One region of the Anaerobacillus sp. ABA4_114 genome, then DNA from elsewhere that is predicted to be linked to it. Evidence: a T-box and tRNA genes for the amino acid it is inferred to sense, from the RefSeq annotation. Region 1 holds a T-box; the other regions hold tRNA genes.
What was found. A T-box is a leader RNA that pairs with one kind of tRNA and senses whether it is charged. The one in region 1 lies ahead of serS (serine--tRNA ligase), so its partner is inferred to be a tRNA-Ser.

Region 1 (2,232 bases):
AGCCATTCAACGTGTGAACAAACTCAGGTTTTCCGTTCTTTTCTCTACGGAACCTGATTCCTGCACGGCGCGCCTGGAAGTCTTCAAAGTTACTGCAAGAAGAGATTTCTCGGTAAGTTCCATAGCTCGGGATCCATACTTCGATATCGTATTTCTTTGCCGCAGTGAAGCCGAGGTCTGCTGTACACATGCTCATCACACGGTAAGGCAGCTCTAGTAACTGAAGGACCTTCTCAGCGTGTCCAGTAAGCTTCTCAAGCTCATCATAAGACTCTTCAGGCTTTACAAAACGAACAAGCTCAACCTTGTTAAATTGGTGCTGACGAATCAATCCTCTCGTATCACGACCTGCAGATCCTGCTTCTGAACGGAAGCAAGCACTAAATGCAGTGTATGCAAGTGGAAGATCAGCGCTATCAAGAATTTCATCACGGTGGAAGTTCGTAACAGGTACTTCTGCCGTTGGAATCAAGAAGTAATCTTCTTCACGAATTTTGAAAGCATCTTCTTCAAACTTAGGTAGCTGACCAGTTCCTGTCATACTTTCGCGATTCACGAGATATGGAGGTAGAATCTCTTCGTATCCATGCTCAGATTCATGAAGATCCATCATGAAGTTAATAAGAGAGCGCTCTAGACGTGCTCCCGCTCCTTTATAGAAAGCAAAACGGCTTCCTGTAACCTTAGATGCTCGTTCAAAGTTAATGATGTTCAAATCAGTCGCAATATCCCAGTGAGGCTTTGCTTCAAAAGAAAAGTCTTTTCTTTCTCCCCATGTACGCACCTCAACGTTGTCATCCTCTGTTTCACCAACAGGTACGCTCTCGTGAGGAATATTTGGAATATGTAGGAGGATTTCCTCTAACTCCCCTTCTACACCGCGAAGCTCTTCATCAAGCGTCTTCACTTCGTCCCCAACTTCACGCATCTCTTTGATAAAATGATCAGCATCCTGCTTTTCACGCTTGTATTCTGCGATTTTCTTTGAAACTTCATTACGCTTTCCTTTAAGTTCTTCAGTCTTCGCGATGAGATCTCTTCTTCGCTGATCAAGCTCTTCAAAACGGTCAAGACCAACAAGATCTTCCCCACGCTTTGATAACTTTTCTTTTACTTCATCAAAATTCTTACGTAGAACCTTTAAATCAATCATGCTTTTTCCTCCTTTTTTACGATAAGCGTCTTAGGAATACAAAAAAGCCCCCGTCCCCTTGGAAAGGGACGAGAGCTACCCGCGTTGCCACCCTGATTGCAGACAATTGCCTGCCTCTTAACAGAATAACGGTCTGCTCCGAGAAAGCTTACTAACGTTCAGCTTTCTACTCAGGGATGGATTCACAGGGTTCAACGGTCGATTCTCACCAGCCATCGACTCTCTTAGCGTTGAACATCTATTACTATTTCCCGTCAACGTTTTCGTATATCTTGTATCACAAGCAGAGTTTTTATGCCCCGCTTCCTAGTACGTAATAATTTACACGAAAATTCACTCGGTTGCAAGCCCTTCTTTTTTAAACTCAAGGACCATGTCGATAAAGAGCTGATGCATGCGATCGTCATCCGTCAACTCTGGATGGTACGCACATGCAAGGAAGCGTCCGTCACGTGCTGCAACCACTTTGTCGTTGAACGTAGCTAGAACTTCGACACCTTCTCCAACTTCTTCGATATAAGGCGCACGGATGAAGACACCTATGAAAGGCTCTTCAAGTCCTACAACGGATAACGGTGCTTCAAAGCTTTCTCTTTGACGTCCAAACGCGTTACGCTTTGCTTTTACATTCATGACGCCAATATGAGATTCATCCATCCCGTCAATACGCTCTGCAAGCAGGATGAGGCCAGCACATGTACCAAAGATCGGCTTCTCAGCAGCAAAAGCTTTTAAAGGCTCAAGAAATCCATATTGGTTGATAAGGCGGCGCATCGTTGTACTTTCGCCTCCAGGCAGCACAAGACCATCGAGGTCATCAAGCTGCTCGATGCGTTTTACAACAACGATTTCCGCTTCTTTTGTTTCTAATGCTTTCACGTGTTCTCGAATTGCACCTTGCAGTCCGAGGACTCCAACTTTCACCATACTGCTTTCGACTCCTTTGATCTATATCTAAGTAAGACCCCCACCTGGATTGCTCAGGTGGGGGTGATTGAATGAATTACCAGCCGCGTTCCTGCATGCGTTCAGTAGGCTGTAGTGAAGAAATTTCAATTCCTGGCATCGCGATACCAAGG
Region 2 (2,232 bases), 3.9 Mb from region 1:
TTTGGTAGCGGTCTTTCTGTAGATAGGCCTGTTGAAGCTGTCTCTTAAACCAGACAGGCATCAGGATCTCCTCCTTTTAATCTCGTGACACATTTGATAAGATGCTGTAAATTAGTTTATGAAATACTGCTTGTAAGTGTTCGAATCACAGGAGGGGCGTTTATGGATAACAAAAGCCTGCAGCTAATGGTAGAAAAAACATCACTTGAATCATTCGGATTGCCTTTCCTTCACGAAGCAACGTTTAATCCACGTTTACGAACAACGGGCGGTCGGTATTTATTAAGATCTCATAATCTCGAATTCAACCCTAAGCATTATGAGGAGTACGGTTTTGATGAGCTGATCGGTATCATCAAGCATGAGCTCTGTCATTACCACCTTCATCTTCAAGGGAAAGGATACAAACATAAGGATCGAGATTTCAAAGCACTCCTGAATCGTGTGGGCGGCTCGAGATACTGTCAGGCTGTTCCTGGACAAAGACGTACGGAGAAAATCAAACACATCTATCAATGTTCGAATTGCAAGACCTCCTACAAACGAAAAAGGAGAATAGATACGGCGAGGTTTGTCTGTGGGAAATGCAGGGGGAAACTCTTATTAACTTCTTCTAATTAATTATTGACGGTGTAAAAGCTATGTGTTAAATTAATATAGTCTCTTTGAGAGACTTGTCCGAAACGCATCATTAGCTTCTCAAAAACAGCCAAAAAAACTTTTGAGAATGTGTTGACTTTGCTTTCTGGATGGGTTATTATATTAAATGTCGCCGATAACGACGGCAATAACAAACAACATATTATTCCACAGTAGCTCAGTGGTAGAGCTATCGGCTGTTAACCGATCGGTCGTAGGTTCGAATCCTACCTGTGGAGCCAAACGGAGAAGTACCCAAGTGGCTGAAGGGGCGCCCCTGCTAAGGGTGTAGGTCGCGTGAGCGGCGCGAGGGTTCAAATCCCTCCTTCTCCGCCATTTTTATGGCCCGTTGGTCAAGCGGTTAAGACACCGCCCTTTCACGGCGGTAACACGGGTTCGAATCCCGTACGGGTCACCATTTTTATTCGAACAACGAACAATAAAAACAATAGCATGATAAGGTCCCGTGGTGTAGCGGTTAACATGCCTGCCTGTCACGCAGGAGATCGCGGGTTCGATTCCCGTCGGGACCGCCATTTATTTTCACATCGATATTGGGCTATAGCCAAGCGGTAAGGCAACGGATTTTGATTCCGTCATGCGCTGGTTCGAATCCAGCTAGCCCAGCCATTATCGAGCCATTAGCTCAGTTGGTAGAGCATCTGACTTTTAATCAGAGGGTCGAAGGTTCGAGTCCTTCATGGCTCACCATGTTTCATGCGGGTGTGGCGGAATTGGCAGACGCGCTAGACTTAGGATCTAGTGTCTTACGACGTGGGGGTTCGAGTCCCTTCACCCGCACCAATTCAAAAAAAGAAATACGTTTTCGCGGTTGTGGCGGAATGGCAGACGCGCTAGCTTGAGGGGCTAGTGGGGGAGACCCCGTGGAGGTTCGAGTCCTCTCAACCGCACCAACTATATAATGCGCCCGTAGCTCAATTGGATAGAGCGTCTGACTACGGATCAGAAGGTTAGGGGTTCGACTCCTCTCGGGCGCGCCATTTTTAATAACATAGTCGGGAAGTAGCTCAGCTTGGCAGAGCACTTGGTTTGGGACCAAGGGGTCGCAGGTTCAAATCCTGTCTTCCCGACCATCTAGAAATGCGGGTGTAGTTTAGTGGTAAAACCTCAGCCTTCCAAGCTGATGTCGTGGGTTCGATTCCCATCACCCGCTCCATAAAGATGGGCCTGTAGCTCAGCTGGTTAGAGCGCACGCCTGATAAGCGTGAGGTCGGTGGTTCGAGTCCACTCAGGCCCACCATCTTTCTTAAAAAAAGGTGTTGACGCGACTTCGTAAGATGTGATACATTAGTAAAGTCGCTGAAAACGACATTGAAAGAAACAAATCGATCTTTGAAAACTGAACGAAACGCCATGCAAGATATTGTTTCTACGGAAACAACATTGTTTTAAAGCTAGATTGAACTTTTCTATCGGAGAGTTTGATCCTGGCTCAGGACGAACGCTGGCGGCGTGCCTAATACATGCAAGTCGAGCGGAGAAATGGGAGCTTGCTCCCATTTCTCAGCGGCGGACGGGTGAGTAACACGTGGGCAACCTGCCCTACAGACTGGGATAACTCCGGGAAACCGG
Region 3 (2,232 bases), 3.7 Mb from region 1:
CCTGGGGCTGAAGTAGGTCCCAAGGGTTGGGCTGTTCGCCCATTAAAGCGGTACGCGAGCTGGGTTCAGAACGTCGTGAGACAGTTCGGTCCCTATCCGTCGCGGGCGCAGGAAATTTGAGAGGAGCTGTCCTTAGTACGAGAGGACCGGGATGGACACACCGCTGGTGTACCAGTTGTTCCGCCAGGAGCATAGCTGGGTAGCTACGTGTGGAAGGGATAAGTGCTGAAAGCATCTAAGCATGAAGCCCCCCTCGAGATGAGATTTCCCACAGCGTCAAGCTGGTAAGATCCCTCAGAGATGATGAGGTTGATAGGTTCGGGGTGGAAGCGTGGCGACACGTGGAGCTGACGAATACTAATCGATCGAGGGCTTAACCTAAAAAATTGGAATACGATGTTGCGTGCTATCTAGTTTTCAGGGAATAAAATTTCCCTTGAAAAATGACGAAATATATTGTAATATATATCTTGTCGCTAGCAATCACACGAATGTGCGAGCTGTTAGAAGTCTGGTGATGAAGGCGAAGAGGTCACACCCGTTCCCATGCCGAACACGGAAGTTAAGCTCTTCAGCGCCGATGGTAGTTGGGGGCTCTCCCCCTGCAAGAGTAGGACGTCGCCAGGCTAAACATTATTCCACAGTAGCTCAGTGGTAGAGCTATCGGCTGTTAACCGATCGGTCGTAGGTTCGAATCCTACCTGTGGAGCCATGGAGAGCTGTCCGAGTGGCCGAAGGAGCACGATTGGAAATCGTGTAGACGGTCAACGCCGTCTCGAGGGTTCGAATCCCTCGCTCTCCGCCAGCTACATACTAGATTGGCCCGTTGGTCAAGCGGTTAAGACACCGCCCTTTCACGGCGGTAACACGGGTTCGAATCCCGTACGGGTCACCATTTCTAAAGAAGCATTCATATAGCAACATTTTACTCTGTGGAGGATTAGCTCAGCTGGGAGAGCATCTGCCTTACAAGCAGAGGGTCGGCGGTTCGAGCCCGTCATCCTCCACCATTTCAAAGGTCCCGTGGTGTAGCGGTTAACATGCCTGCCTGTCACGCAGGAGATCGCGGGTTCGATTCCCGTCGGGACCGCCATTTTTACTCAATTTTAATATCGTCGCGGGGTGGAGCAGTTCGGTAGCTCGTCGGGCTCATAACCCGAAGGTCGCAGGTTCAAATCCTGCCCCCGCAACCAAAAAAATTCCACTACGTCGAATAAGCATCTTAGCTGAATTTTAATTGTAGCCCTTTAGGGCAACCTAAACACTTACTATATGCTAGATCTTAATAACGTAAAAGCGGAATGTTTAAAACATGGCTCTGTAGCTCAGTCGGTAGAGCAGTGGACTGAAAATCCACGTGTCGGCGGTTCGATTCCGTCCGGAGCCACCATGTTGCCGGTCTAGCTCAATTGGTAGAGCAACTGACTTGTAATCAGTAGGTTGGGGGTTCAAGTCCTCTGGCCGGCACCATTTTTCCTGAAAAGGTATCAATTCCCATTGTTTTTATATATAGTATATATTACAATGATAATTGTCTATTCGGAGGGGTAGCGAAGTGGCTAAACGCGGCGGACTGTAAATCCGCTCCCTCAGGGTTCGGCGGTTCGAATCCGTCCCCCTCCACCATCTTGATAGGGGTATAGTTTAAAGGTAGAACAGAGGTCTCCAAAACCTCCGGTGTGGGTTCGATTCCTACTACCCCTGCCAATTAAGATTTAAAATAATGGCGATTGTGGCGAAGTGGTTAACGCACCGGATTGTGGTTCCGGCATTCGTGGGTTCGATTCCCATCAGTCGCCCCATTATGTTGGGCTATAGCCAAGCGGTAAGGCAACGGATTTTGATTCCGTCATGCGCTGGTTCGAATCCAGCTAGCCCAGCCATATTAGTTGCGGAAGTAGTTCAGTGGTAGAACACCACCTTGCCAAGGTGGGGGTCGCGGGTTCGAATCCCGTCTTCCGCTCCATTTTTATAACGGCGGCATAGCCAAGTGGTAAGGCACGGGTCTGCAAAACCCTTACGCCCCGGTTCGAATCCGGGTGCCGCCTCCAATCTTCATATTTTTTAAAAAAGTCCTGCCGGAGTGGCGGAATTGGCAGACGCACAGGACTTAAAATCCTGCGGAGGGTGTACCTCCGTGCCGGTTCGAGCCCGGCCTCCGGCACCATTTACTTTCCGAAATTAAAAAATTGTCTTTATGCCGGTGTGGCGGAATTGGCAGACGCGCACGAC

Region 2: it encodes a tRNA-Ser, which carries the amino acid that the T-box ahead of serS (serine--tRNA ligase) is inferred to sense. The anticodon was not compared.
Region 3: it encodes a tRNA-Ser, which carries the amino acid that the T-box ahead of serS (serine--tRNA ligase) is inferred to sense. The anticodon was not compared.

The regions. Positions count from the first base shown of each region.
Region 1 is NZ_JBSWUM010000001.1:85,079-87,310, forward strand. It holds gene serS (serine--tRNA ligase) at 1-1,153, opposite strand, end outside; T-box leader at 1,215-1,420, opposite strand; gene pdxT (pyridoxal 5'-phosphate synthase glutaminase subunit PdxT) at 1,487-2,080, opposite strand; gene pdxS (pyridoxal 5'-phosphate synthase lyase subunit PdxS) at 2,157-2,232, opposite strand, start outside.
Region 2 is NZ_JBSWUM010000001.1:3,955,274-3,957,505, reverse strand. It holds gene cmpA (cortex morphogenetic protein CmpA) at 1-61, opposite strand, end outside; gene ACXAEY_RS20525 (SprT family protein) at 163-621, shown strand; tRNA gene ACXAEY_RS20520 (tRNA-Asn) at 807-881, shown strand; tRNA gene ACXAEY_RS20515 (tRNA-Ser) at 885-975, shown strand; tRNA gene ACXAEY_RS20510 (tRNA-Glu) at 983-1,057, shown strand; tRNA gene ACXAEY_RS20505 (tRNA-Asp) at 1,100-1,175, shown strand; tRNA gene ACXAEY_RS20500 (tRNA-Gln) at 1,195-1,269, shown strand; tRNA gene ACXAEY_RS20495 (tRNA-Lys) at 1,275-1,350, shown strand; tRNA gene ACXAEY_RS20490 (tRNA-Leu) at 1,359-1,443, shown strand; tRNA gene ACXAEY_RS20485 (tRNA-Leu) at 1,468-1,553, shown strand; tRNA gene ACXAEY_RS20480 (tRNA-Arg) at 1,564-1,640, shown strand; tRNA gene ACXAEY_RS20475 (tRNA-Pro) at 1,657-1,733, shown strand; tRNA gene ACXAEY_RS20470 (tRNA-Gly) at 1,743-1,816, shown strand; tRNA gene ACXAEY_RS20465 (tRNA-Ile) at 1,824-1,900, shown strand; rRNA gene ACXAEY_RS20460 (16S ribosomal RNA) at 2,070-2,232, shown strand, end outside.
Region 3 is NZ_JBSWUM010000001.1:3,749,397-3,751,628, reverse strand. It holds rRNA gene ACXAEY_RS19420 (23S ribosomal RNA) at 1-381, shown strand, start outside; rRNA gene rrf (5S ribosomal RNA) at 511-627, shown strand; tRNA gene ACXAEY_RS19410 (tRNA-Asn) at 638-712, shown strand; tRNA gene ACXAEY_RS19405 (tRNA-Ser) at 714-805, shown strand; tRNA gene ACXAEY_RS19400 (tRNA-Glu) at 821-895, shown strand; tRNA gene ACXAEY_RS19395 (tRNA-Val) at 935-1,010, shown strand; tRNA gene ACXAEY_RS19390 (tRNA-Asp) at 1,018-1,093, shown strand; tRNA gene ACXAEY_RS19385 (tRNA-Met) at 1,117-1,193, shown strand; tRNA gene ACXAEY_RS19380 (tRNA-Phe) at 1,315-1,390, shown strand; tRNA gene ACXAEY_RS19375 (tRNA-Thr) at 1,395-1,470, shown strand; tRNA gene ACXAEY_RS19370 (tRNA-Tyr) at 1,542-1,626, shown strand; tRNA gene ACXAEY_RS19365 (tRNA-Trp) at 1,634-1,707, shown strand; tRNA gene ACXAEY_RS19360 (tRNA-His) at 1,727-1,802, shown strand; tRNA gene ACXAEY_RS19355 (tRNA-Gln) at 1,809-1,883, shown strand; tRNA gene ACXAEY_RS19350 (tRNA-Gly) at 1,892-1,966, shown strand; tRNA gene ACXAEY_RS19345 (tRNA-Cys) at 1,977-2,051, shown strand; tRNA gene ACXAEY_RS19340 (tRNA-Leu) at 2,078-2,167, shown strand; tRNA gene ACXAEY_RS19335 (tRNA-Leu) at 2,200-2,232, shown strand, end outside.